4 regions of the Aminobacter sp. P4_D5 genome follow, and region 1 is predicted to be linked to each of the others. Evidence: riboswitches for the same ligand, from Rfam matches in the RefSeq annotation. Region 1 holds a riboswitch; each other region holds the start of a gene.
The links. A riboswitch is a leader RNA that binds a small molecule or an ion and turns the genes downstream of it on or off. The one in region 1 is predicted to bind cobalamin.
Positions count from the first base shown of each region.

Region 2: another riboswitch for cobalamin. It lies ahead of AC1DWF_RS06525 (CbtB domain-containing protein); the one in region 1 lies ahead of AC1DWF_RS16700 (ribonucleoside-diphosphate reductase subunit alpha).
Region 3: another riboswitch for cobalamin. It lies ahead of AC1DWF_RS21555 (ABC transporter ATP-binding protein); the one in region 1 lies ahead of AC1DWF_RS16700 (ribonucleoside-diphosphate reductase subunit alpha).
Region 4: another riboswitch for cobalamin. It lies ahead of AC1DWF_RS25575 (TonB-dependent receptor domain-containing protein); the one in region 1 lies ahead of AC1DWF_RS16700 (ribonucleoside-diphosphate reductase subunit alpha).

Region 1 covers NZ_JBFUIP010000071.1:10,778-15,829, forward strand. The annotation lists gene AC1DWF_RS16690 (LuxR C-terminal-related transcriptional regulator) at 1-9, opposite strand, end outside; gene AC1DWF_RS16695 (hypothetical protein) at 199-774, opposite strand; cobalamin riboswitch at 1,262-1,475, shown strand; gene AC1DWF_RS16700 (ribonucleoside-diphosphate reductase subunit alpha) at 1,585-4,473, shown strand; gene AC1DWF_RS16705 (ribonucleotide-diphosphate reductase subunit beta) at 4,673-5,052, shown strand, end outside.
Region 2 covers NZ_JBFUIP010000018.1:11,252-19,010, reverse strand. The annotation lists gene cobO (cob(I)yrinic acid a,c-diamide adenosyltransferase) at 1-318, opposite strand, end outside; gene cobU (bifunctional adenosylcobinamide kinase/adenosylcobinamide-phosphate guanylyltransferase) at 320-829, opposite strand; gene AC1DWF_RS06530 (CbtA family protein) at 822-1,586, opposite strand; gene AC1DWF_RS06525 (CbtB domain-containing protein) at 1,603-1,779, opposite strand; cobalamin riboswitch at 1,816-2,012, opposite strand; gene AC1DWF_RS06520 (gamma-glutamylcyclotransferase) at 2,080-2,769, opposite strand; gene AC1DWF_RS06515 (acetyltransferase domain-containing protein) at 2,891-3,889, shown strand; gene AC1DWF_RS06510 (methyltransferase family protein) at 3,886-4,365, shown strand; gene AC1DWF_RS06505 (MerR family transcriptional regulator) at 4,373-4,759, opposite strand; gene mgtE (magnesium transporter) at 4,921-6,351, opposite strand; gene AC1DWF_RS06495 (MerR family transcriptional regulator) at 6,478-6,900, opposite strand; gene AC1DWF_RS06490 (heavy metal translocating P-type ATPase) at 6,973-7,759, shown strand, end outside.
Region 3 covers NZ_JBFUIP010000115.1:13,037-17,691, forward strand. The annotation lists gene AC1DWF_RS21550 (MFS transporter) at 1-819, shown strand, start outside; cobalamin riboswitch at 852-1,063, shown strand; gene AC1DWF_RS21555 (ABC transporter ATP-binding protein) at 1,176-1,991, shown strand; gene AC1DWF_RS21560 (ABC transporter substrate-binding protein) at 2,019-2,966, shown strand; gene AC1DWF_RS21565 (FecCD family ABC transporter permease) at 2,969-4,027, shown strand; partial or broken gene AC1DWF_RS21570 (anthranilate synthase component I) at 4,270-4,655, shown strand, end outside.
Region 4 covers NZ_JBFUIP010000166.1:6,457-12,303, reverse strand. The annotation lists partial or broken gene AC1DWF_RS25590 (ABC transporter ATP-binding protein) at 1-364, opposite strand, end outside; gene AC1DWF_RS25585 (FecCD family ABC transporter permease) at 364-1,365, opposite strand; gene AC1DWF_RS25580 (ABC transporter substrate-binding protein) at 1,362-2,237, opposite strand; gene AC1DWF_RS25575 (TonB-dependent receptor domain-containing protein) at 2,248-4,107, opposite strand; cobalamin riboswitch at 4,276-4,478, opposite strand; partial or broken gene AC1DWF_RS25570 (transposase) at 4,676-4,886, opposite strand; gene AC1DWF_RS25565 (ATP-binding cassette domain-containing protein) at 5,500-5,847, opposite strand, start outside.

The DNA of each region.
Region 1 (5,052 bases):
CTTACGCATAAACCAACGCCCACCCCTACATGCCCAATCTCTAACATACTGATCGGCTCAGGCAGGCGCAATGCGGATGTTAACAAAAGGTTAATTTCAACCCAGGGATGGTCAGTGATCTTTACGTAGATTGCGTCAGTTTCGAACGTCACTGGGCGCGCCTGTCATGGAATGGCCGATGTTTCGCGATGACGAAGATTAACCGAGTCGCTTCTTCACTACGACTTTCTCGATCAGCCTGACTTTGCCGTCACGCATGCTCACGGCCTTCATCGCAAGAAGTTCGTCTATGACTTTCTCGATACTCGGCTCGGTTATGGGAGTCGGCGGCTTGTAAGGGAGATTATCGATAGCCTTCAAAATCTCTTCGGCCGTGCAGGGGCGGCCTGCTTCAAACAGGGCATGCACTACTATCCCTTGGTCGATGGTGACTGTTTTCTGCGCCTGGCTATTCGCCTCGTTGTAAATGACCAAAGCTGCAACTGGGATCAGGTATGGAGAGGCCGTGACGGCAGAACCTGCCAGAACCATGTTTGGGATCGCCTTGTACAGCGTACTCCAACTATAGACGATGTTGCGCCAGTGCGTGCGCTGTTTCGGAATGGGGCTGTCCGTCCCTGTCTGGAACGTCTCGAAATTTGAGTTCGGTATATCCGGTACGTCGAACCCCTCGGAGACGAAAGCTTCTCTGATCTGATCTGCCAGTGGCGCTATCGTCTCCCATTGGTCCGGAAGTACTTGTCGGAGCCGGCCTTCGAAGTCGGTTGCGATCATGCCCTGCGTCCCGAGCTGAATCCACAAAGTTGCGCTTCCCAATGCCAGCAGGATTCACTGTCCCTTTGAGCATTTCAATACCCGCATTCGGATGAGTACAGGTGAATGGGCGAGACCGCCCATCGCATGTCCAATACTCTGACTTTTTTGCTCTGGTATCGGCCGTCTGCAGCGCGGGATACTGAGCGCGTCTGAAAATTTACCCATTCAATGTCGTCCAGTGGCGGCAGTTTCGCCTATGCGTCGTGACCTACGCGAGATTCGCGGGTTCGCGCCCACAGCTAGCATCAGCAGGTCGCTGGGGTTGATTATCGCCAGCGCAATCGCTTCGATGGTGGTTTGCTTGTTCGTGCCCTGATCGTGCAAGGTTTCAAGATCCCCACTCAAACGATCTAGCGAGTGGCTCCGGTCACTACACAATTCGAGGAGGCCTTCAGAGGTTTGAAATTTCCTCTCTCCATTAATTGACAATGGCGTCGTCATCCATACTAGATATAGGCGTCGTGGTTCTTCTGAGTCTGTTTTAGGCTTGGAAGCTAAGAGGGAAGCCGGTGAGCGAGTTCGCAATGCCGGTGCTGCCCCCGCAACTGTAAGCAGTGAGTTGCTGTCGAGTAACGCCACTGGCGCCATGGAGCGCTGGGAAGGCCAGACAGCGGCAATGACCTGCGAGCCAGGAGACCTGCCGCGATAGATTTTGAACGTCCACGGGCGGGGTGTCCCGGTGGTGCGCTTGCGTTCTGCCGGCTTGCGCCGGCCGAGATTCAGCATGCGTCCGCTGAAGGCCTTCGCCCCAAACCATCGGGGAAGATGATGTTGGCGACCACTACACTTCAAACTACCGGGACCGACAGGATTCAGTCAGCTTTCAGCCAGGGTGGTTTCGAGACCGCGTCCGAACCTGGCTACCGGGTCATTCGGCGCAACGGCTCGGTGACACCGTTCGATGCGACCAAGATCACGGTCGCGCTGACCAAGGCGTTTCTCGCCACCGAGGGCCCGGTGGCGGCCGGTTCGCGCCGCGTCCACGACGTCGTCGGCGAGCTGGCCGGGCAGGTGTTTGCCGCGCTCACGCGACGGGCAGACGCCGGCCGCACCTTCCACATCGAGGAAATCCAAGACCAGGTCGAGCTGGCGTTGATGCGCTCCGAGCATCACAAGGTCGCCCGCGCTTATGTGCTCTACCGCGAGGAGCGGGCGCGCGAACGGGCTGCCACCAAAACGGCATGTGTCGAGGTCGCCGCACCGACGCTCCAGGTCAAGGCCGATGACGGCAGCTTGTTGCCGCTGGACGAGACACGCCTGGCCCGTATCGTCGACGAGGCGTGCGACGGGCTTGAGGCAGTCTCTTCGGATACCATCCTGGCTGAGACCAAGCGCAATCTTTATGACGGCATCACGGTCGACGAGCTTTCGCTGGCGCCGATTCTGGCTGCGCGAACGCTTGTCGAGACCGAGCCGAACTACGCCTTCGTCAGCGCCCGGCTGCTGATGGACCGCCTCCGGCGTGAGGCACTGAGCCTCGTCGCCGGCAGGTCCGAGCAGGCGACGCAAGGCGAAATGGCAGAACGCTATGCCTCCTATTTCGCCGACTTTATCGCCACCGGCATCGCGGTCGAGCTGATCGATCCCGAACTTGGCCGCTTCGATCTCGTCCGCCTGGGCGCGGCACTGAAGCCGGAGCGTGACCTGCAATTCCAGTATCTCGGGCTGCAGACACTCTATGACCGCTATTTCCTGCACGCCACTGGCAAGCGTTTCGAGCTTCCTCAAGCCTTTTTCATGCGTGTCGCCATGGGGCTTGCGGCACGCGAGATCGATCGTGAGGCCCGTGCAATCGAAATCTACGATCTGTTGTCGTCCTTCGACTTCATGGCCTCGACGCCGACGTTGTTCAATTCCGGCACGCTGCGGCCGCAGCTGTCTTCCTGCTTCCTCACCACCGTCGCCGACGATCTCGACGGCATCTTCAAGGCGGTGAAAGACAATGCGCTGCTCGCCAAATATTCGGGCGGCCTCGGTAACGACTGGACCCCGGTGCGTGGGCTTGGCGCCCACATAAAGGGCACCAATGGCGAGAGCCAGGGCGTGGTGCCGTTCTTGAAGGTGGCCAACGACACCGCGATCGCCGTCAATCAGGGCGGAAAGCGCAAGGGCGCGGTCTGCGCCTATCTCGAGACCTGGCATATCGACATCGAGGAGTTCCTCGACCTCAGGAAGAACACCGGCGACGACCGTCGCCGCACCCACGACATGAACACCGCAAATTGGGTGCCGGACTTGTTCATGGAGCGCGTCGAGGCCGACGGCGAGTGGACGCTGTTTTCTCCTGACGAGACGCCCGATCTGCACGATCTCTACGGTAAGGCCTTCAAGGCAGCCTACGAAGGCTACGAGGCGACAGCCTCCACGGGCGCCATCAAGGTGTTCCGCAAGGTCCGGGCGCTCGACCTGTGGCGCAAGATGCTGACCATGCTGTTCGAAACAGGGCATCCCTGGATCACGTTCAAGGATCCCTGCAACATCCGCTCGCCGCAGGGCCATGTCGGTGTTGTGCATTCGTCGAACCTGTGCACCGAAATCACGCTCAACACGTCGAAGGACGAGGTTGCCGTCTGCAATCTCGGTTCGGTCAATCTTGCCAATCACGTCGCAGCCGAGGGGCTCGACCTCGACCGGCTTGCCCGCACGGTGAAGACGGCGATGCGCATGCTCGACAACGTCATCGACATCAATTTCTACACCATTCCCGAAGCCAGGCGCTCGAACCTGCAACACCGTCCGGTCGGGCTCGGTCTGATGGGTTTCCAGGATGCGTTGCAGGCGATGAAGATCCCCTACGCTTCCGACGCGGCGGTGGCCTTTGCCGACGCCAGCATGGAGGCGATCTCCTACAACGCGATTTCGGCGTCCTGCGACCTCGCCGCCGAACGCGGGCGCTATCCTAGCTTCGACGGTTCGCTGTGGTCGAAGGGTATCTTGCCGATCGATTCCATCCGGCTGCTCGAAGAGGCTCGCCCTGGCGTGGAGATGGATGCGTCCTCGACGCTCGACTGGGACAGCCTGCGCAAGCGCGTCCAGAAGACCGGGATGCGCAATTCCAACACCATGGCGATCGCGCCGACGGCCACGATCTCCAACATCTGCGGCGTGGCACAGTCAATCGAGCCAGCCTACCAGAACCTGTTCGTCAAATCGAACATGTCGGGCGACTTCACCGTGGTCAACGCGGCCCTTGTCCATGATTTGAAGGCGAGGGGGCTGTGGGACGAGGTCATGGTCTCCGACCTCAAATATTTCGACGGCTCGGTCGGTCAGATCGACCGCATCCCCGACGAGCTCAAGGCGCTATACGCCACCGCTTTCGAGATCGACAGCGCCTGGCTGATTGAGGCCGCGTCGCGACGGCAGAAATGGATCGATCAGGCCCAGTCGCTCAACCTCTACATTGCCAATCCGAGCGGCAAGAAGCTCGACGCGCTCTATCGCCTTGCGTGGAGCAAGGGCCTGAAGACGACCTATTACCTGCGTTCGCGCTCGGCCTCGCATGTCGAGAAGTCGACGCTGAAGGGCACCGACGGCAAGCTCAATTCCGTCTCCGCTGTAGCCGTTGCCGCGTCGGCGCCGATCATCGTTAACGCCGACGCGGCATGGGGCAAAGCCTGCGCCATCGACGATCCCGAATGCGAAGCCTGCCAGTAGACATCAGCGAAAGCCGTCAACGCAGGCGCTGACCCTCATCCCTCTGCCGGGACCTTCTCCCCGTTTAGTGACGGGGAGAAGGAGGAAGCGGCAACCTCGCGGCCAGCCATCCTCTCCCCGTTACTAAACGGGGAGAGGATGCCGGCAGGCAGGTGAGGGACAGCGTCGAGGGCGCAGAACAAATCAAGGAAAACAAAAAATGCTCGACTGGTCCGAACCGAAATTTACACCCATCGTCCCGCCACTTGCAGACGTTCCGCTTGCCGATGCCACCGGTCTCGGTGTCATCGAACGTGGCGGCGGTCGCGTCCGCGTCGACGACAAGCGCATGACCAATGCCCGTGCCGACGTGAACCAGCTTCTGCCGCTCAAATACCGCTGGGCATGGGAGAAGTATCTCGCCGGCTGCAACAATCACTGGATGCCGACCGAGGTGTCGATGCAGGCCGACATTGCCCTGTGGAAGTCGAAGGAAGGACTGACCGACGACGAACGGCGCATGATCAAGCGCAATCTCGGCTTCTTCGCTGCGTCGGAGAGCCTGGTTGCCAACAACATCGTGCTGGCGATCTACCGCCA
Region 2 (7,759 bases), on a different contig from region 1:
GTCCTGTGTTTCCCAGGTAAAGCCTTCGCCCATGGTGTGCCAGACGACGCGGTCGCCAAATGTGGCAAATGCATCCTGCTCGCCCGAATGCCACGCGCCCTTGATGAATTGCACGACGCCAACACGATGGCCGTAGCCGAGCATGCGCAGCGCAAGCCCAAAGGCCGCGGTCGACTTGCCCTTGCCGGGACCGGTATTGACGATCAGCAGACCCTTTTCCACAATGGTCTTTTCCGCCACCTCGGCGTCCTGAACCGCCTTGCGCTTGGCCATCTTGGCGCGATGGCGCTCGGCTTCGGTCTCGTTGATTTCCTTCATCTCATTTCACCTTTATCGGCAGGCCAGCGACCATGAACAGCACCTCGTCGGCACCGGCTGCCACCATTTGATTGAGCCTGCCGGCTGCATCGCGGAAGCGGCGGGCAAGCGCGTTGTCGGGCACGATGCCGAGCCCGACCTCGTTGGCAACGACGAACCATGGGCCGCGCGGCCGCGACAGCACCTCGGCGAGCCGGGCACTTTCCGCTTCCACGTCATGATCGGCCAGCATGTGATTGGTCAGCCACAGCGTCAGGCAATCGATGAGTACCGGTTCGCCATCGGCGACACTGTCGAGCGTTGCTATCAAATCAAGCGGCGCATCCATTGTTCGCCAGCCTTCGCCGCGCCTGGAGCGGTGGATATCGATGCGCTCGCGCATCTCGTCGTCATAGGCCTGCGCGGTGGCGATGTAACTCCATGGCGCAGGGAATGCGGTGATCAGCCGCTCGGCGTGCGCACTCTTTCCAGAGCGCGCACCGCCTAGCAAAAATGTCAGCTTCTTAGGCAAAGCTGCCGCGCAATGCGCCCTGCGTACCCATGAAACGCTGCCGCACAGCCCCCGCGACAGCTCCGAGCACCACCCAGAAAACCAGGTTGGTGATGGTCACGGCGACGACGAAGCTGTGGTGCAGGTCGGCCGGTATCGGCGAATCATGGCTTTCTGGCTGCGGCGCACCGATGATGTGCGGAGCAACGATCAGCGCGACGCCGAGGATGGCGAGCGGCAGCGACTGCTTGAAAGCGATCAGTGCCAAGCCGGCAGCGGTTGCCACCACCGTCATAGTCCACCAGATCTGGCGCGCGCCAAGGTCGGCCGCCGGCATGGCGGGCAACTCAGGTGGCAGCCCTAGGCCCGGCGCGAGTGTGAAGACAGCAAAGCCGGCAAAGCCCCAGAACACGCCCTGGCGCCAGTTGGCGATGCCGCCGGCAAATTCGGAAACCGCGACCAGGATCAGCGCGAATGCGACGCCGCTGACGATATTGGCCAGTGCCGAATAGGCGAAACGCTCAAAGCCGTCGGCGGGTGCCCAGGCTTCAGCTTCCTCTTCAGTGGGAGCCATGGCTTGCGCCGCAGGTGCTGACGTGGTCGCTTCAGTGCCAGCGGCTGGGGCCGCGGCATGCTCATGGCCGCCGCCGGCATTTTCGTAAGTTTCGGCCTTGAGGATCAGCGGAACGGTTGCATAGGTTTGGAGCGCGGCAAGGATCACGCCGGCCAATAGGCCGCTGATCGCCGCGATGAACACGACGTTGCGAAATACAGACATGGTTGGGGTGCCTTCGTTAGTGGCAGGGGAAAGCCATCGAGTGGCGATAGTCGTGGGCAGCGTTGTGCACCACGTCCATATGCGAGAACCCGAGGAAGCCAACAACGAAAAGGCCAAGCAGCGCCGCAAGCGCGAGCTGCATTGTGCGCGACTGCGAGGAAACGTCGGCGCCGATTGCAGAAACAGTAGTCATCTTAAAGTCCTTTCGCCCTCCACCCGAGGGCCTCGAGAAGTGTCCCTGTCGCCGGCAGGTCTCCTGGCTTGCGGATCGACACCCTTCCCCGCCTTCCCGAAGCAAGCTTCAGTGGCATTTGGGGAGAGCTAACCGCATACAGTTGCGGGGGCAGCCACGGCTTCGGACCTTCAAAAGGCCCTTACCGCATTCCCTCTTGATTCCGTAACGGAACCGACGACGCCACGACTATAGAAACAAATGCCTTGGGCGGCAAACCAAATTCCGACGCCGGGCGGTGCGAATGCGGCGTTTTGGCGATCAGCTCCGGGCCGCGATTCGTTCGGCCACCAGATGCTGCAGCCGCCACAGATGCCGGTCGTGGATGGCGCGCTGCTCGAGGTTCTTCACCACATTGTAGAGATAGTCCGCCGCCGAGCCCCAATGGCCGCAGGTTGTGGCCAGCCGTTCGACAACCTCGTCCTCGCCAAGTGCGCCGGCATAGGCCCGGCCGCCGCGATTGACGACGAAAGCAAGGGCGGTCAGCGGGCCGTCGTCGGTGACAAGGTTCAGCCAGCGCGGCTTGTAGGTCGAGGGCTTCAGCGTCATCTCGCGGCGGTAGAGCTTGTCGAGCTGTTCGCGCCTGTCGCCGTCCATGAGCCTGAGCGCCACGCCCTTGCACTGGCCGCCGCGATCCATGCCCATCATCAGTCCGGGCTGCTCTTTCGTTGCCCGCCAGCGGTTCATGCTGACGCAAAACGAACGATGCCAGCCGCGCGCCAGCGCCACCTTCTCTTCGGTGTGTTCGACCTCGGGCTTCCAGATCAGCGAACCATAGGCAAACAGCCATAGCGGGCCATTGCCGGGATGCTCGGCGAGCGTTTCATCGATCATCGCCTCATAGTCGGCGTCGTCGAGGTGCACTGCATCGGGGTCCGGGCCGGCATCGGCCACGTCGCGATAGCATCGCGCCACCAGCTCTTCGGTCAGCGACATCATGCGTCCGGTCATTTGCGCCACTTCAATTCTTAACCTTGTGCATGACTGGCCACACTGCTCTCTACCGCCCCGCTTCAACCATGATAGTGCTGCAGGGGCGCTGCAACACCTGAAAACGCCGAAGCGAATGGCCATGACGATGCATCCGAGCACTGAACAAGTTCAAGCCCCCTCGCGGCGCGTGTCGGTCATCGACATCGCCCGTGGCACAGCCCTCGTCGCCATGGCGATCTACCACTTCGCCTGGGACCTCGAATTCTTCGGTTACGCCGATCCGGGCATGACCGCCTATGGCAACTGGAAGCTCTTCGCCCGCTGCATCGCCTCAAGCTTCCTGTTTCTCGTTGGCGTCAGCCTTGTGCTGGCGCATGCCAAGGGCATTCGCTGGCCTGGCTACTTCAGGCGGTTGGCCATGGTGTCGGCGGCGGCATTGGCAATCACGGTCGCGACCTGGTTCGCCATGCCCGACAAGTTCATCTTCTTCGGCATCCTGCACCAGATAGCACTGGCCAGCGTACTCGGCCTCGCCTTCCTGCGCCTGCCGGCCCTGCTGACGCTGGTCATCGCCGCCCTGGTCATCGCAGCGCCCAATTATCTGCGCTCTGACGCCTTCAACCACCCGGCGCTTTTGTGGATCGGCCTGTCCACCTTCAATCCGCGTTCCAACGATTTTGTGCCGCTGTTTCCATGGTTTGGCGCCGTATTGACCGGCATTGGTGTTGCCGGTCTCGCGCTCAAGGCCGGTCTTTTCGAAAGGCTGGCGCGCCTTCAACCCGGCGCCTGGTCACGGCCGCTCAGCTTCTTCGGCCGCCACAGCCTGGCTTTCTACCTCATCCACCAACCGGTGATGATTTCGCTGGTCTGGGCCTTTGCCCAGATATTCCCCGCCCCGGTCGAAACGCGCGAAATTACCTTCCTCAAATCTTGCCAGCGCTCGTGCGAGCAAAGCCGCGACACGGATTTCTGCTCGCGCTACTGTGTGTGCATGCTCGACGAGTTGCAAAGGGATGATTCGTTCGTCCGCCTCTATGCCGCCGACCAGAGCCCGGAGCTTAAAGACCGTGTCGGGCAAACCGCGGCCATGTGCTCGACCAACACCGACAACCAGACGATACCAGGAGGAGCGCAATGACCGATCTCAAAGCCGCCGCCCCCAGCAGGGTTCCATGGCCGCCGATCGTCTACCTCCTGGCTATCGCGGTGGCTGTAGCCCTCGGACTGCTCTACCCCTTGCCTTGGCTCACCGAGCCGCTGTCGGACCTGCTCTACGCGGCCGGCTGGTTGGCTGTGGCCGGCGTGGTTGCGATCTATTACTCAGCCATGCAGACGCTGAAGCGCGCCAAGACCACGATCCGTCCCGACAGGCCGTCGGAGCATCTGGTCACCTCGGGCGCTTTTTCCTTCACCCGCAACCCGATCTACTTCGCCAACACGCTCTTGATGATCGCCATCGGCCTGATCACGGCCAGTGTCTGGTTCATCGTCCTTGCGGTGATCGCGGCCTTCGGCACGCAGAAGCTCGCCATTGTGCCAGAGGAAAAGCACCTGCAAGCCCGCTTCGGCAAGAAATACATCGATTACAAAAAGAAGGTCCGGCGCTGGATCTGATCAGCGCTCAGGTGTTGACGCCGAGTTCGACCAGCCGTTCGACACAGGATTCTTCGGCCTGATCGAGTTCGGCCAGCGTCTCCTCGAGGTCGCGGCGCTTCTGGCGCAGATCCTCACGCTTTTCTTCGATGCGCTTGATCATCAGCTTGAGTTGACCGACCTCGCCGGGGGGGGCGCGATACATCTGGATGATCTCGCGAATCTCGTTGATCGAGAATCCAAGCCGCTTGCCGCGCATGATCTGGCGAATGAGCTGCCGGTCAGACGGGCGGAACAGGCGAGTGCGGCCACGGCGGACAGGCTGCACCAGCCCCTCATCCTCATAAAAACGCAGCGTCCGCGTCGAAATGTCGAATTCGCGGGTCAATTCGGTGATCGAGTAATATTCCCGCATCGTCTCTCCACCCAGCCAGCGTCGCCGCGCCGCTTTCAAATCATGCCGCGCTAGCCGAGGCGATCATGCCATGCGACAGTATACGCCGCGCAGCCAAAAGGACCCTTTTTGGTCCTCAAGGAGTCTCGCACGCGACTTACGTAAAAGTCAATTGAACAACCTTACCTCGCAGCAGCGCCAAGATGCAGCCACCAGGTGGCAAGGCTGAGGAAGGCAAGGAAGCCGATGACGTCGGTGATCATGGTCGTGAAGATCGAGGACGAGATCGCCGGGTCCGCGCCAAATTTGTCGAGCAACAGCGGGATCAGGATGCCACCGAGTGCCGCAGCCAGCATGTTGAGCACCATGGCGGCGGCGATGACGAAGCCCAGATCCGGGTTGTGAAACCATAGGCCTGCGACCAGGCCGAGGATGGTTGCGATGATTGCGCCATTGAGCAGGCCCACCATCACCTCGCGGCGAATGACGCGACCGGCATTGTAGATGTCGAGGTCGCGGGTGGCGAGCGCGCGCACGGTTACCGTCATCGTCTGTGTGCCGGCATTGCCCCCGAGCGAAGCGACGATCGGCATCAGTGCCGCCAAAGCCACCATCTCCTCGATGGTGGCGCCAAACTGGCTGATGACCGATGCCGAGATGAAGGCCGTACCAAGATTGACCAGAAGCCATGGCACGCGCGAGCGCGAGGTCGCGCGCACGGTATCGGACAGCTCCTCGTCACCGACGCCGCCCATGCGCAAAAGGTCTTCCTCGGCTTCCTGCTGGATGACGTCGACCACATCATCGATGGTCAGCACGCCGACGAGGCGCTCGTTCTCGTCGACGACGGCTGCGGAGAGCAGATCATATTGCTCGAATTCGCGCGCTGCCTCTTCCTGGTCCATCGTGGCCGGGATGGCGTGGCGCGTCTCGTGCATCACCTCTTCGATCTTGACCGCGCGCTTGGTGCGCAGGATCTGGTCGAGGTCGACAGCACCCAGCAGCTTGAAGCTCGGATCAATGACAAAGACCTGGCTGAAACGGTCGGGCAAATCCTTGTCGTCGCGCAGATAGTCGATGGTCTGGCCAACGGTCCAGAACGGCGGCACCGCCACAAACTCCGTCTGCATGCGCCGACCGGCCGATTCCTCGGGATAATCGAGCGAACGCCGCAGCCTGATGCGCTCGGTGAACGGCAGCTGCGCCAGGATCTCGTTCTGGTCCTCGGTGTCGAGGTCTTCCAGAATGTAGACCGCATCGTCGGAATCGAGTTCCTGGACGGCTTGCGCGATCTGCGCATTGGGCAGGTTGTCGACGATGTCGAGGCGAATCGCCTCGTCGACCTCGGTCAGCGCCGAAAAGTCGAAATCCGAGCCCATCAGTTCGACCAGCGCCAGCCGCTGCTCGGGTAGCAAGGCTTCCAGCAGATGGCCAAGTTCGGACTGGTGCAGGACGGAGACGTCGCGCTTCAGCGTCAGCGTATCGCGGTCTGCGATCGCCGCGCCGATATGGGCCAGGAACGAGGCAAGGATGACCCCGTCCTCGCCATAGATTTCGGCGCGGACAGCGTCAGCGGCGTCGGCGCCGTGCGTATGGTTGTGTCGGGCTTCCATCGGCGCCTCCCGCTTGCGGATTTCGGGATTCGAGGTGGGCTATCCCTAGCCCGCAAAGGGCCGGAATATCAAACGAAATACGGCTCGAAAGGCCGGCGCGGCACAGCCAGTTTTGGCCTGTTTCAATCAGGCCACATGCTCGCTCACGCATTGCTTGTGGTCCGCCAGCACCTCGATGATACGGCAGTCGCAAATACGGCCATGACCGCATTCATCGATCATGCGCGACAGCTCCCCTCGCAGGGCCTGAAGCCGCTCGATGCGCCGGTCGACTTCGCGCAAGTGCGACTTGGCGATGCTGTCGGCCTGATGGCACGAGGCCTGCGGCTCCTGCGACATGACCAGCAACTCGCGGATATGATCGACTTCGAAGCCAAGCTCCCGGGCGTGGCGGATGAAGTTGAGCCGGTCGATCTCGGTCTTGCCATAGCGACGCTGGTTGCCTTCGGTGCGCGGCGGCGCGGCAATCAGCCCGATCTGTTCATAAAAGCGGATCGTCGGCACTTTCACGCCCGTTCGCCGCGCCAGTTCTCCAATCGGCAGATTCATCGAAAAACCCTCTTGATCCTCTAGTGGCTAGAGGTTCTAGCATGGCTTCATATAAGATTGAAAGGACCTGAAATGAACGATGCCAGCCACGGCAAAACACGATTCCGCGTTGGCGGCATGGATTGCGCGTCTTGCGCGACCAAGATCGAAAACGCAGTCATCCGCCTGCCCGGCATCACCGAGGTTGGCATTTCGGTCTCAGCCGGCACCATGACGGTTTCTCATCAGGGAAAAGCCCCCTCCGCAGAAATTTCAAAGCAGATGAAGGCGCTCGGCTATTCCGTCGCCATGCTCGGTGCGGCGCGCACGGCAGAGGTCCACGACCACAAGCACGGCCCTTCCTGCAGCCATGATCACGACCACAGCGGCCACGATCACAGCCATGGTGACCACGCCGGGCACGATCACGGCGATCACTCCGGACACAACCATGGCGCCCCGGCCGCGAACGCTGCAGACGCCGGCCACGCCCATTTCGACCTCGACGACGGGCCATGGTGGACTTCGCGTAAGGCCAAGCTGACCATCGCCTGCGGATCGGCCCTCATTGCGGCCTATGCCATCGGCCAATTTCTGCCGCAGCTCGGCCATTGGGCATTTCTCGCTGCACTCGGGGTCGGTCTCGTACCAGTGTCGCGGCGCGCCTACGCCGCAGCCATAACTGGCACGCCGTTCTCGATCGAAACGCTGATGACCATCGCTGCCATCGGCGCCGTATTCATCGGCGCCACCGAAGAAGCGGCAATGGTGGTGCTGCTGTTCCTCATTGGCGAATTGCTGGAAGGTGTCGCCGCGCGCCGCGCGCGCGCCAGCATACGCGGCTTGGCCGATCTGGTGCCCAAGACAGCCCTGGTCGTAG
Region 3 (4,655 bases), on a different contig from region 1:
GCGAGCCTTGTGCCCAGGAACCAGCGTGCCAGCGCCATCGCGTTGATGTTTGCCGGCCTGACGCTCGCCAACATTCTGGGCGTTCCCGGCGGCACCGCACTTGGTGAGGCCTATGGCTGGCGCATGACCTTCTACGCTGTCGTTGTCATCGGGTTGATCTCGGTCGCAGCGATTGCCTTTCTGGTACCGGCAGGTGTCGCACCTCCCGGCAAGGGCGGGATCGCGGGCGAGGTCAAGGTGCTGGGCAAGCTCCAGGTGTGGCTGGCGATGATCATCTCCGCACTCGCCTCGGGCAGCCTGTTTGCRGTCTTCACCTACATCAAGCCGATCCTCACCGACGTCACCGGCGTATCGGTGGATTCGGTGACCTGGATCCTGCTTTTGTTCGGCGGCGGCATGACCATCGGCAACATCATCGGCGGCAAGCTCGCCGACTGGAAGCTGATGCCGACGGCCCTTGGAGCGCTGATCGTCATGGCGGCGATCCATGTCGCCTTCGCTGCCTGGAGCACGAGCGCGCCACTGGCGATCCTGCTTGTCTTCATGTGGGGCGTCATCACCTTCGTCATCGTGCCGCCGATGCAGATGCGCGTCGTCGAGACCGCCTCGGAAGCGCCGAACCTTGCCGCGACGCTCAACCAAGGCGCGTTCAATGCCGGCAACGCCGCCGGTGCCTGGATTGGCGGTGCCGCCATTTCCTGGGGCGTGAGCTACGCCGACCTGCCGCTTGTCGGTGCGGCGATCGCGCTTTGCGCCTTCGGCGTGGCGCTATTGTCCTTCACACTCGACAAGCGTGACGCAATCGAGCAAGCCGCATGACGCTTTATCGATTGTCAGCACTTCGCCGCTGCTGTAGCCACGGCGGTGATGGTTCCTGATGCCTGACTCGGGCAACGGGATTAAATGGGAACACGGTGAGACGTCGCTCGACGCGAAACCGTGGCTGCCCCCGCAACTGTGAGCGGATAGCAATTCGGAGACATGCCACTGGCCGCGAGGCCGGGAAGGTTCCGAGGCGCGATCACCCGCGAGCCAGGAGACCTGCCATCATCTGTGCAATTCAAACCGGCCGGGGTGTGCCGTGGAGATGATGATGATGGCGATTGCCTATTCGATAGGTTTCGGTTCGCTGATCGGATCGTTCCGCCTGCTCCGTGCTTTCACGGAGAAAAGGCATGCTCGACCGTGTTCATGCGGCTAGCCGTCTCGTCGGCGACACTCCAGCTGAGCTTGAAATCGATGCCGTATGCTGGGGACCTCGTCCCTCGCACCAGATCCTTGCACCCGTAAGCATCCGCGTCGCACCCGGCGAGTTGCTGGCAATCGTCGGGCCGAATGGTGCTGGCAAATCGAGCCTGCTGCGCTGCCTCTATCGCTATCATCGCCCGAGCGGCGGAACTGTCAGGCTCGACGGCACCGACATATGGAAGATTAAGCCGCGCGATTGCGCCCGCCGCATCGCAACCGTCCTGCAGGAACCGGCTTCCGACTTCGGCCTGACGGTGGCCGAGATCGCCGAGCTTGGCCTGACACCGCATGCGACAGGCATGCGGACCGGCGACGATGATTATGCGCAGGTTGAGGCAGCACTGGCGCTCTTCGGCCTGACCAAGCTTGCCGCGCGCGATTTCGGCTCGTTGTCGGGCGGCGAAAAGCAGCGCGTGATGATTGCGCGTGCGCTGGTGCAGCGGCCCGACCTTCTGATCCTCGACGAGCCGACCAACCATCTCGACATCCGCCACCAGCTCGAAGTGCTCGAACTACTGCGCACGCTCGGCTGCACGGTCATTGTGTCGCTGCACGACCTCGCCCTTGCCTCGGCGCATGCCGACCGCGTGCTGGTGATGGATGGCGGCCAGGCCGTTGCCGCGGGCAGCCCCACCGACATCCTGACGCCCGAACGCATCCGCGAGAGCTTTTCGGTCGGAACCACGCTCGACAGCCATCCCGTCACCGGGCGGCCCCGCTTTTCCTTCCATCTCGAACGCTGAACCCAACAAACCACTCAAGGAGCCACCATGCGCCGACTTCCCCTTATCGCCGCGGCACTTTTCGCCGGCTGTGCCGCAGCCGCCGCAAGCAGCTTCCCGGTCACCGTCAAGACCTGCAACCGTGACCTGACCTTCGAGGCAGCCCCCAAGCGTGCCGTCTCGCATGACGTCAACCTGACCGAGATGATGCTGGTGCTCGGCCTTGCCGACAACATGGCGGGCTATTCCGGCATTTCGGGCTGGAAGACGCTGGATGAGAACGTGCGCAAGGGCGTTGGAGAGTTACCCGAACTCGCGCCGAAATATGTCACCAAGGAAGTGTTGCTCGGCGCCGAAGCCGACCTGTTCTTCGCCGGCTGGAACTACGGCATGAAGGTCGGCGGCGACGTCACCCCCGACACGCTTTCCCCCTTCAAGATCCCGGTCTACGAGCTGACCGAAAGCTGCATCTTCATCATGAAGAAAGACAAGTCTTCGCTGCGGGACATGTACACCGACCTGCTCAATCTCGGCGCCATCTTCGGCGTGCGCGAGAAGGCCGAAGCGCTGGTGGCCGGCTATGAGAAGGAGCTCGCCGACTTCCAGGCGACGCTGCCCAAGCTCGACAAGCCGGTGAACGTGTTCCTCTACGACTCCGGCGAGCAAAAGCCGTTCACTGCCGGCCGCTATGCGATGCCGACGGCCATCATCGAGGCCGCCGGCGGCACCAATATCGTCGACGACGTCGAAGCGAGCTGGACCGAGATCGGCTGGGAGCCGGTGATCGAACGTAATCCCGACGTCATCGTCATCGTCAATTACGGCGAGGTCACCGCCGATCAGAAGATCGCCTTCCTGCGCTCGAACCCGGCGTTCAAGGACATTGCAGCGGTCAAGAACAACCGCTTTGTCGTGCTCGAATACATCGAAGCAACGCCTGGGCCGCGCAACATCGCCGCGATCAAGCGCCTCGCCGAAGCCTTCAGGGCCAACTGAGCATGTCGCACCGCCATCTCGTCACCGGGCAGCGCCACGCCCTGATCCACGCCATGCCGGCCCTGGTCGCCGGGCTGGCGGTGCTACTGCTCTTCACCATGGTCGTTGCCGTCGGCGTCGGCGCGGTGGCGATACCGCTCGAAACGGTATGGGGAATCATTGCCAGCAAGCTCGTGCCGGGCAGCGTCGAGGTGGCCTGGTCGAGCGGCCGCGAGAACATCGTCTGGGACGTGCGCGCACCGCGCGCCATCCTCGGTGCCGCCGTAGGCGCCTCGCTGGCAATTGTCGGTGCTGCCTTGCAGTCGGTGACGCGCAACCCGCTCGCCGATCCGCATCTGCTCGGCGTCTCCTCCGGTGCCGCCTTTGGCGCGATCCTGGCGCTGTTGCATGCCGGCATGGTCTTCGGTGCGATCACCGTGCCGCTGTTTGCCTTCATCGGCGCGCTCGCCGCCACCTTCATGGTGCTGGCGGTGGCCAATCTGGCCCGCGTCCAGTCGGCCGGCCAGCTGATCCTGGCCGGTGTCGCCGTCAGCTTCATCATCTCGGCTGCCGGCAACATGTTGATCTTCATCGGCGATGCACGGGCTGCTCATGTCGCGATCTTCTGGATGCTCGGCGGCCTTGGTCTCGCCGAATGGACGCAACTCCCCTACCCCTTGATCGCGCTCGCCGCCGGCGGCGCCTATCTGCTGACCCAGACCCGCAAGCTCAACGCCATGACGCTCGGCGACGAGAGCGCAACAGCACTCGGCATCCCGGCGCGGCGGTTCCGCCTCGTCGTCTTCATCGTCTGCGCGCTGCTGACCGGCTGCGCGGTCGCCTATTCCGGCGTGATCGCCTTTGTCGGGCTGATGATCCCGCATGTCGTGCGCTTCATCGTCGGCGGCGACTATCGCCGCGTGCTGCCACTTTCGGCACTGGTCGGCGCTATTTTCCTCGTCGTCATCGACATGGCGGCGCGCACCGTAATGCCGCCGCAAGACATGCCCTTGGGCATCCTGACCGGGCTGATCGGCGGCGTCGCTTTTGTCGTGCTGATGCGGCGGCGCGTGGCTAGTTGAAGGGTACTTAGGAATGCGAAGCAACACGGCTCAAATCCAGTTGCGCCACCTCTTTTTAGCCGCTATGGATTCGCCATGAACACGACTTCGCTCCACAACAATTGGTGGCGGGCCAGCTGACAGCGGCCTCTTGAAGCGCGTGCGCGTGAAAATTGTGATGGCCGCAACGGGAATTCCGGGCGGCCATTTGCTTTTTTTAAACCACGCTCCGGAACCTCCCACGGCAAGAGATGGAGACGGGAATGACGTTGGAATTGCTTGAAAGCGGTGCCGAGCGCTATGTGACCTCAGGTGGTGTTGCCATCACCCGGCAACGCCACGAAACCGCTTATGCCGGGGCGATCGAGACCTATCTCGACGGGCTGAACAGCCGCCGTGGCGCCGTGTTTTCCTCCAACTACGAATATCCCGGCCGCTACACGCGCTGGGACACCGCCATCATCGACCCGCCTGTGGTGATTTCGGCACGCGGACGCTCGATGAAGATCGAAGCGCTCAACGCGCGCGGCGAAGTGCTGCTGCCGGTCATCCACGCTGCCCTTGCGCCGCTCACTGAGCTGGCCATCGGCGAAACGACAAAGCGCCTGATCAAGCTCGAAGTGGCAAAGCCTGGCCGCGTGTTTACTGA
Region 4 (5,847 bases), on a different contig from region 1:
TCGCTTCTTCGACGATCTCCCTGTCCTTGTCCGACAAAGGCGCGAAGCTCGGGCGATGCGGGGCCCGTCCAAGGCCGACGAGCATTTCAACCGAAACCGACCAGGCAATCTCCCTGTCCTGGGCGACATAAGCGGCATGACGGGCCCGTTCGCGTGCGGAGAGCCTGGCCGCATCGAGAGGTCCGAATGCGACGCTCCCCACGGCAGGAAGCAGCCCAAGCAGCGCGCGCAACAATGTCGACTTGCCCGCACCGTTAGGGCCGATCAGGCCGATGAACTCGCCCTCGGCGACATTGAAGGAGATCCCATCGATGACCGGGCGGGTTCCAAGCGAGACCTTGAGGCTATGGACATCGAGCAGCATCAGGCGAGCTTCCTTCTCGTGCGCCAGACCAGCCATAGGAAGAACGGCGCGCCGACGATGGCAGTGAGGACTCCGAGCTTGAGGTCCTTGCCGGGCGCGATGATGCGCACCAGGATATCGGCCGCCAGCAGCATGGCAGCACCGCCAAGCGCGCTTGCCGGAAGAAGCCGGGAAGGACGCGATCCGACGAGGGGGCGCAACAGGTGGGGCACGATTAGCCCGACGAAGCCGATCGCACCGGACACAGCGGTCGCGGCACCTACCGATGCCGCTGTTCCTAACACGGCCAGAAACTGGACCCGACGAAGATCGACCCCCATGGTGGCAGCGGTATCGTTGCCGAGGGTCAGCGCATCGAGTGCCTGCCCCAACGCCGCAAGCAGCAGCCAGCCGATGAGCATGAATGGCAACGCAAGCCAGACGTGGGTCATCGACCGGTCGGTCAGGGAGCCCAGCATCCAGAACATGATCTCGAGGGCGGCAAATGGGTTCGGCGAGAGATTGAGCGCTAGAGACGTCATCGCGCCTGCGAAACTCGATACGGCGACACCTGCCAGAATGATGGTCAGCGTGCTGCCGCGAAGACCTGCCAAAGCCTGGACGACCACGACTGCGACGGCCGCCGCAGCGAGCGCTGAAAGCGGAAGTGCCAAGGCAAACACTGATGTGAGCCCGGAGTAGATGGCGACCACGGCACCAAGCGATGCCGATGCACTCACGCCGATCAGCCCGGGTTCAGCCAGCGGATTGCGCAGGTATCCCTGGAGCGCGGCACCCGATAGGCCAAGGGTAGCTCCGACCATCAGGCCAAGCAGAGCGCGGGGCAGGCGGATTTCCTGCATGACCAGGGCGATCGCATCCGCCTTTGGGGAGAACAATGCGGCGAGGCTGTCGGAAAACGCTATCGCTGCCGGGCCCACGGTCAGCGACAGCAGAAACAGGCAGGCAGTAACCAGCGCCAAGGCCGCAAGTACCGCATAGTAGGGCATTGGGGCTCTCATGGATTTCCCCTGATGTTGCTGGCCGCAGCTTGGAGGATCCGAGCCGCTTCAAGCGTGAAGGGAGCACCACAGATCGTGTAGCCGGAGGGTACGGTGACCGATCTTCCTGAGGCAGCGATGGCGCGATAGGCCGGGTGGACAAAGTTCTCTTGCGCAAGCGCAGGAGCCCCGTAGGACGTGTTTCCGTCGGCGATCAGGTCAGGCTGGGCGAGGACGAGCATTTCCAGCGGCAACCGAGAGCTTCCAGACAGGCCGAGCTTGTTCGCGAGGTTGGCCAGGCCCGAAAGCTTGACGACCTCGTCTACCAGCGTGCCGGCGCCTGACGTGTAGCTATTGGCATAGTAGGTGGCTACCGTCTTGCCTGAGGGTGGTTCCTTCTCGAGCTGGGCGATGCCCTTGTCGAGTTCGCCGACAAGTTCGGCTGCCCGGTCCTCCCTGGCGAGGACCTTACCCATTCGAAGGATGTTCGCACGGATGTCGGCGATCGAACTGTCGGGAGCGAATTCCTCGACCCGGATGCCCAGGCGCCGAAGCAGTTCCACCGTCGTTCTCGTGGTGTAGGTGCCTGCCAGCACGAGGTCGGGCTGCATCAGGAAGACCTCCTCCGCGAGACCATGATTGACGGCAATCCCAGCCGCCTTATCGAAAAGAACGGAGGTGCTGGGATCGCTTGCCATGTAGGAGACCGAGTGCAGCTGTTCCTTGTCTGCAATCAGCATGGCCAGCTGATCGGTGCACACGTTCATCGAAACCACGCGGCTGGGGCCGTCGGCTGCTTCTGCCGCAGGTGCAAAGGCCGCCAGAACGAGCGCGCCAGCGAATGAGCACAGCCATTGATGAAGGCTTGCTCTTGAAAGGCAGCAGGGAGACATCCGCATCATCTCAAAACTGGCGCGTGAAGCTGAGGTTGATGGTCCGTCCTGGCGCTCGATAGTCGGTGACGGTTGAATACTGCTCATCGAATAGGTTCTCGACCGAAAATTTCAGGCTCGATCTGTCATCAAAGGCATAGTCGGCCGTGAAGTCCACGGTGACATAATCCGGCAGCTTGACCGTGTTTGCGGCATTGGCATAGCGCGGGGAGGCGTAAAGCAGCTTGGCCGTGAGGTTGAGCTGCTCGGTTGCCCGGTAGCCGATCTCCGCCGTGGCCTTGAACCGGTCGCGGTAGGGAATGTAGAGCCCGTTGTCTTGGTTCTTTGGCTCGCGATAATCGATCGTAGCCTTGCCGCTCCAACTGTCGCTGAATTGGTGAGACACCGAAGCCTCTACGCCCGAAACCTTGGCTCTGGCGACGTTGAAGGGGAGGTACGTTGGGGGATTGGACGCGATCGCGTCGGTGAGCCAGGTCTGGTAGAGGGCTACGTCAACCGTCGTGTCGACCGTCGGCCGCCAGTTCAGGCCGATCTCGTAGGAACGAGACTTTTCCGGCTTGAGGTTTGGATTCGAGTAGCCCGGGTAATAGAGGTCGTTGAAGGTCGGGGCACGGAAGCCTGTGCCGTAGGACGCTCGCGCGATGAGATCCGGAACGATTTCCCAGCTGGCACCGAGATTGTAAGTCGTCGCATCGCCGAACTGTTCATTGTGATCATAGCGCAGGCCGCTATCGATGGTGAGTGCGCCATACTCGACCGAATACTGCCCGAAGACCGCGACCAGATTGCGGGAGTCGACACCGAAGTCGACGGTCGAGTCCACGCTTTCGCGATAGGCTTCAGCACCGCCAGCAACGACATGCGTTGCGTCCCCAAACTCGAAGGATTTCTCCGTCGATGCGAAGATTCCGAAGCGCTGCGTGTCAAACTCGCTGTTGCCAACAACACCATCACGGAAGTTGGTCGAACGGTCTAGGCCGCTGGAAACCTCGACAGTCGAATTCCAGCTGTCCGAATGCTTCAACGTGGCGCCGATCTTTCCGGCGAAGGTATCGGTGTCGACCTCGTTGAACGACGGAAACGAATTGTCATACTCCGTCCGGCCACGGGCAAAGAGGCCATCTGCGTAGAGCCGCCCCCAGTCGTAGGATTTGGCGACAGAGAAATTTAGCGAGCCCTGCAGGAAGCCGTCATCATCGGGTTCATGACCCCATGCCAAAGGGGTCGTGAAGTCATAGCCTTGGGTGCCGAGAAGGCTGCCGCCCACAGCGTATTCAACGCCGCCTGCCGTCTGGCCACGCACGTTGCCGGATACATGTGCTCCCCAGGGATATGTTACCCCCGTTGTAATCGATCCGCAGCGATCGCGTCCGTCGTCGCACTTGCCGCCCTGCCTGGTGATGATGTTGATCACGCCGCCAATGGCATCTGCGCCGTATTGGGCCGAATGCGGACCCTTCGCGATTTCGATACGCTCGATCGCGGAGAGCGGGATGTTGAAGATCGAGCTTATTCCGCTGGTGGCTGAGGCCGTACGCACGCCATTGACGAGCACGAGTGTCTGCCCCGAGGACATGCCCCGAAGATAGACATTTGTTGCGGAGCCTTGGCCGCCATAACCGATGATCGAAACGCCGGGATAGCGCTTGAGGAGCGAGGGCAGATCGGGCGCAGCCGATCCCTTGATCTCGTCTTCATCGATGACCGTGACGGAGGAGGTAGCCCGCACAAGCGAACTTGCGCGGCGAAGAGGCGTGGTGATCACCAGCCTATCGAGCAGGGTCGGCCCTGATGAAGGCAGCTCTTGCGCGTAGGTGTGACCGGGAAGTGCCAGCGACAGTGCGCCGGCGGCAATAAGTAGTCTCTGCAATTTTGCCCCCAAATGGTTCGGGTGGCGCGGTTAGGGCGCGCCAGTTTCTCCAAACCGCAGGCAGGCAGGTGCAGGGATGCAATTCACCCTGCGGCCCTCCGCATGCGGCAACACTTTTCAATGTCACCGCCACGAGCGACCGCGCCTGTCCGCACCCCGTGGACAAAGCATGGGTGACTGGAACGGGCAGGTCTCCTGACTTCCGTGTCTCAGCCTTTCTCCGCCTTCCCGACCGCATAACGTGCGCTCAGTGGCATGTTGGAGAAGGCTCAACGGTTACAGTTGCGGGGGCAGTCGCGGATTCGGCCAGTGGCCTCACCGTGTTCCCTTTTCATCCACCTCTCGGCGGAACCAATTCCGAGTCGGAAAATAGCCAGCGCGCCGAAGTTGTCAATTGGAGGGGTATCGGAATTCTTGCAGCGAGTGCATCTCATTTGTCGTAGGCAAATTGAAAGGCGTCAAATTCGGGTCTAATCCAGTTATTGCTGCCTAACTGGGACTTGTTTTCTGTATTATTTGCCAGGCATGGGCCTTCATGCTGCAGGTATAGTATTCTGTATTTGCGGAGAATTATGACAGCGACCGATGCGACGCGCCCGCCGCGACGCACGTTCAGATAAGTGGCGTAGATCCACAGATACGGCCAGTCGCCTTCGATTGGCCGGGCCAGGAAGGCCTGACCTTGTCGTGGTCTCTTCGCACAGCCACGTGACCTGGCTCTCGGAAATACTGCTCATGCCCATCGCCATGACCGGATCGTGGACCGAGCGCGTCGAGATGCGGCTGCCCCACGCCCCATCAGTTTTCTAGCTCCAAAATTGCATGACTGCGTCCGCAGGCGCTCGTAGTCACGATGGCTGGGCGTGGTGCGGATTGGTCGGATGGCGCGGTAGAAGAAATAGCAAAATCAGATGGTTACGCATCTCTGTTAATTTTTTTATAGATGCCTATCAGGCATTTCACATGAAATCTAATAGGAATTTTACGGTTGCGGGCTCGTGCCAAACGTACCAAAGCCCGTGCTCGAATAGCGACGTTGCCCGACCCACCCAACTTCCCGGCGAGTATCCCTAACCACTGTGCTCGGTCATTGCGACTCGCACGGAGATCAAAGAGTTTTCGAAGGGGGGCAGCAAAGAGCCTCGGGTTTCAGCGGCATAACGTTCACCGAACAGTTCGAAATTCTTGCCGCACAATTGGCCTCGGATCAGGCGCTCTCTGCGCCTCCACTCAGCCGTTGCAACTGCCCTTTCTCGACGGCATGCTGAGTCTTATGAAACCCTCCACGCCGCGCGAAGCCTTAACGGAGGCGGTACTCGTACTCGACCGTGGTGATCTGAAACGTGCTGGCCCTTTCCCAAAGGCGACAAAAGATCGACTTCGTCCGCCGGCCTATGTATCCAGCCAACCAGGCGTCGGTTCGGGCAATGGAATGGCGTCGAGCAATGACCGTGTGTAGTCGGAATGTGGTGCCTCGAAAACGCGACTGCATGGGCCTTCCTCCGCGACCCTGCCTCCCTCCAGGACTATTACCCGATCGCAAATGGCGCGAATGACGGACAGGTCGTGGCTGATGAAGGCAACCGCGAGGCCCATTTCGCGACTGAGCTCGGCGATTAGGGCGAGCACCTGCGCCTGCGTCGACACGTCCAGGCCCGATACGACTTCATCGGCAAGCACGAAATCCGGCTGCATCACCACCGCGCGCGCGATGCCGACCCGCTGACGCTGTCCACCCGA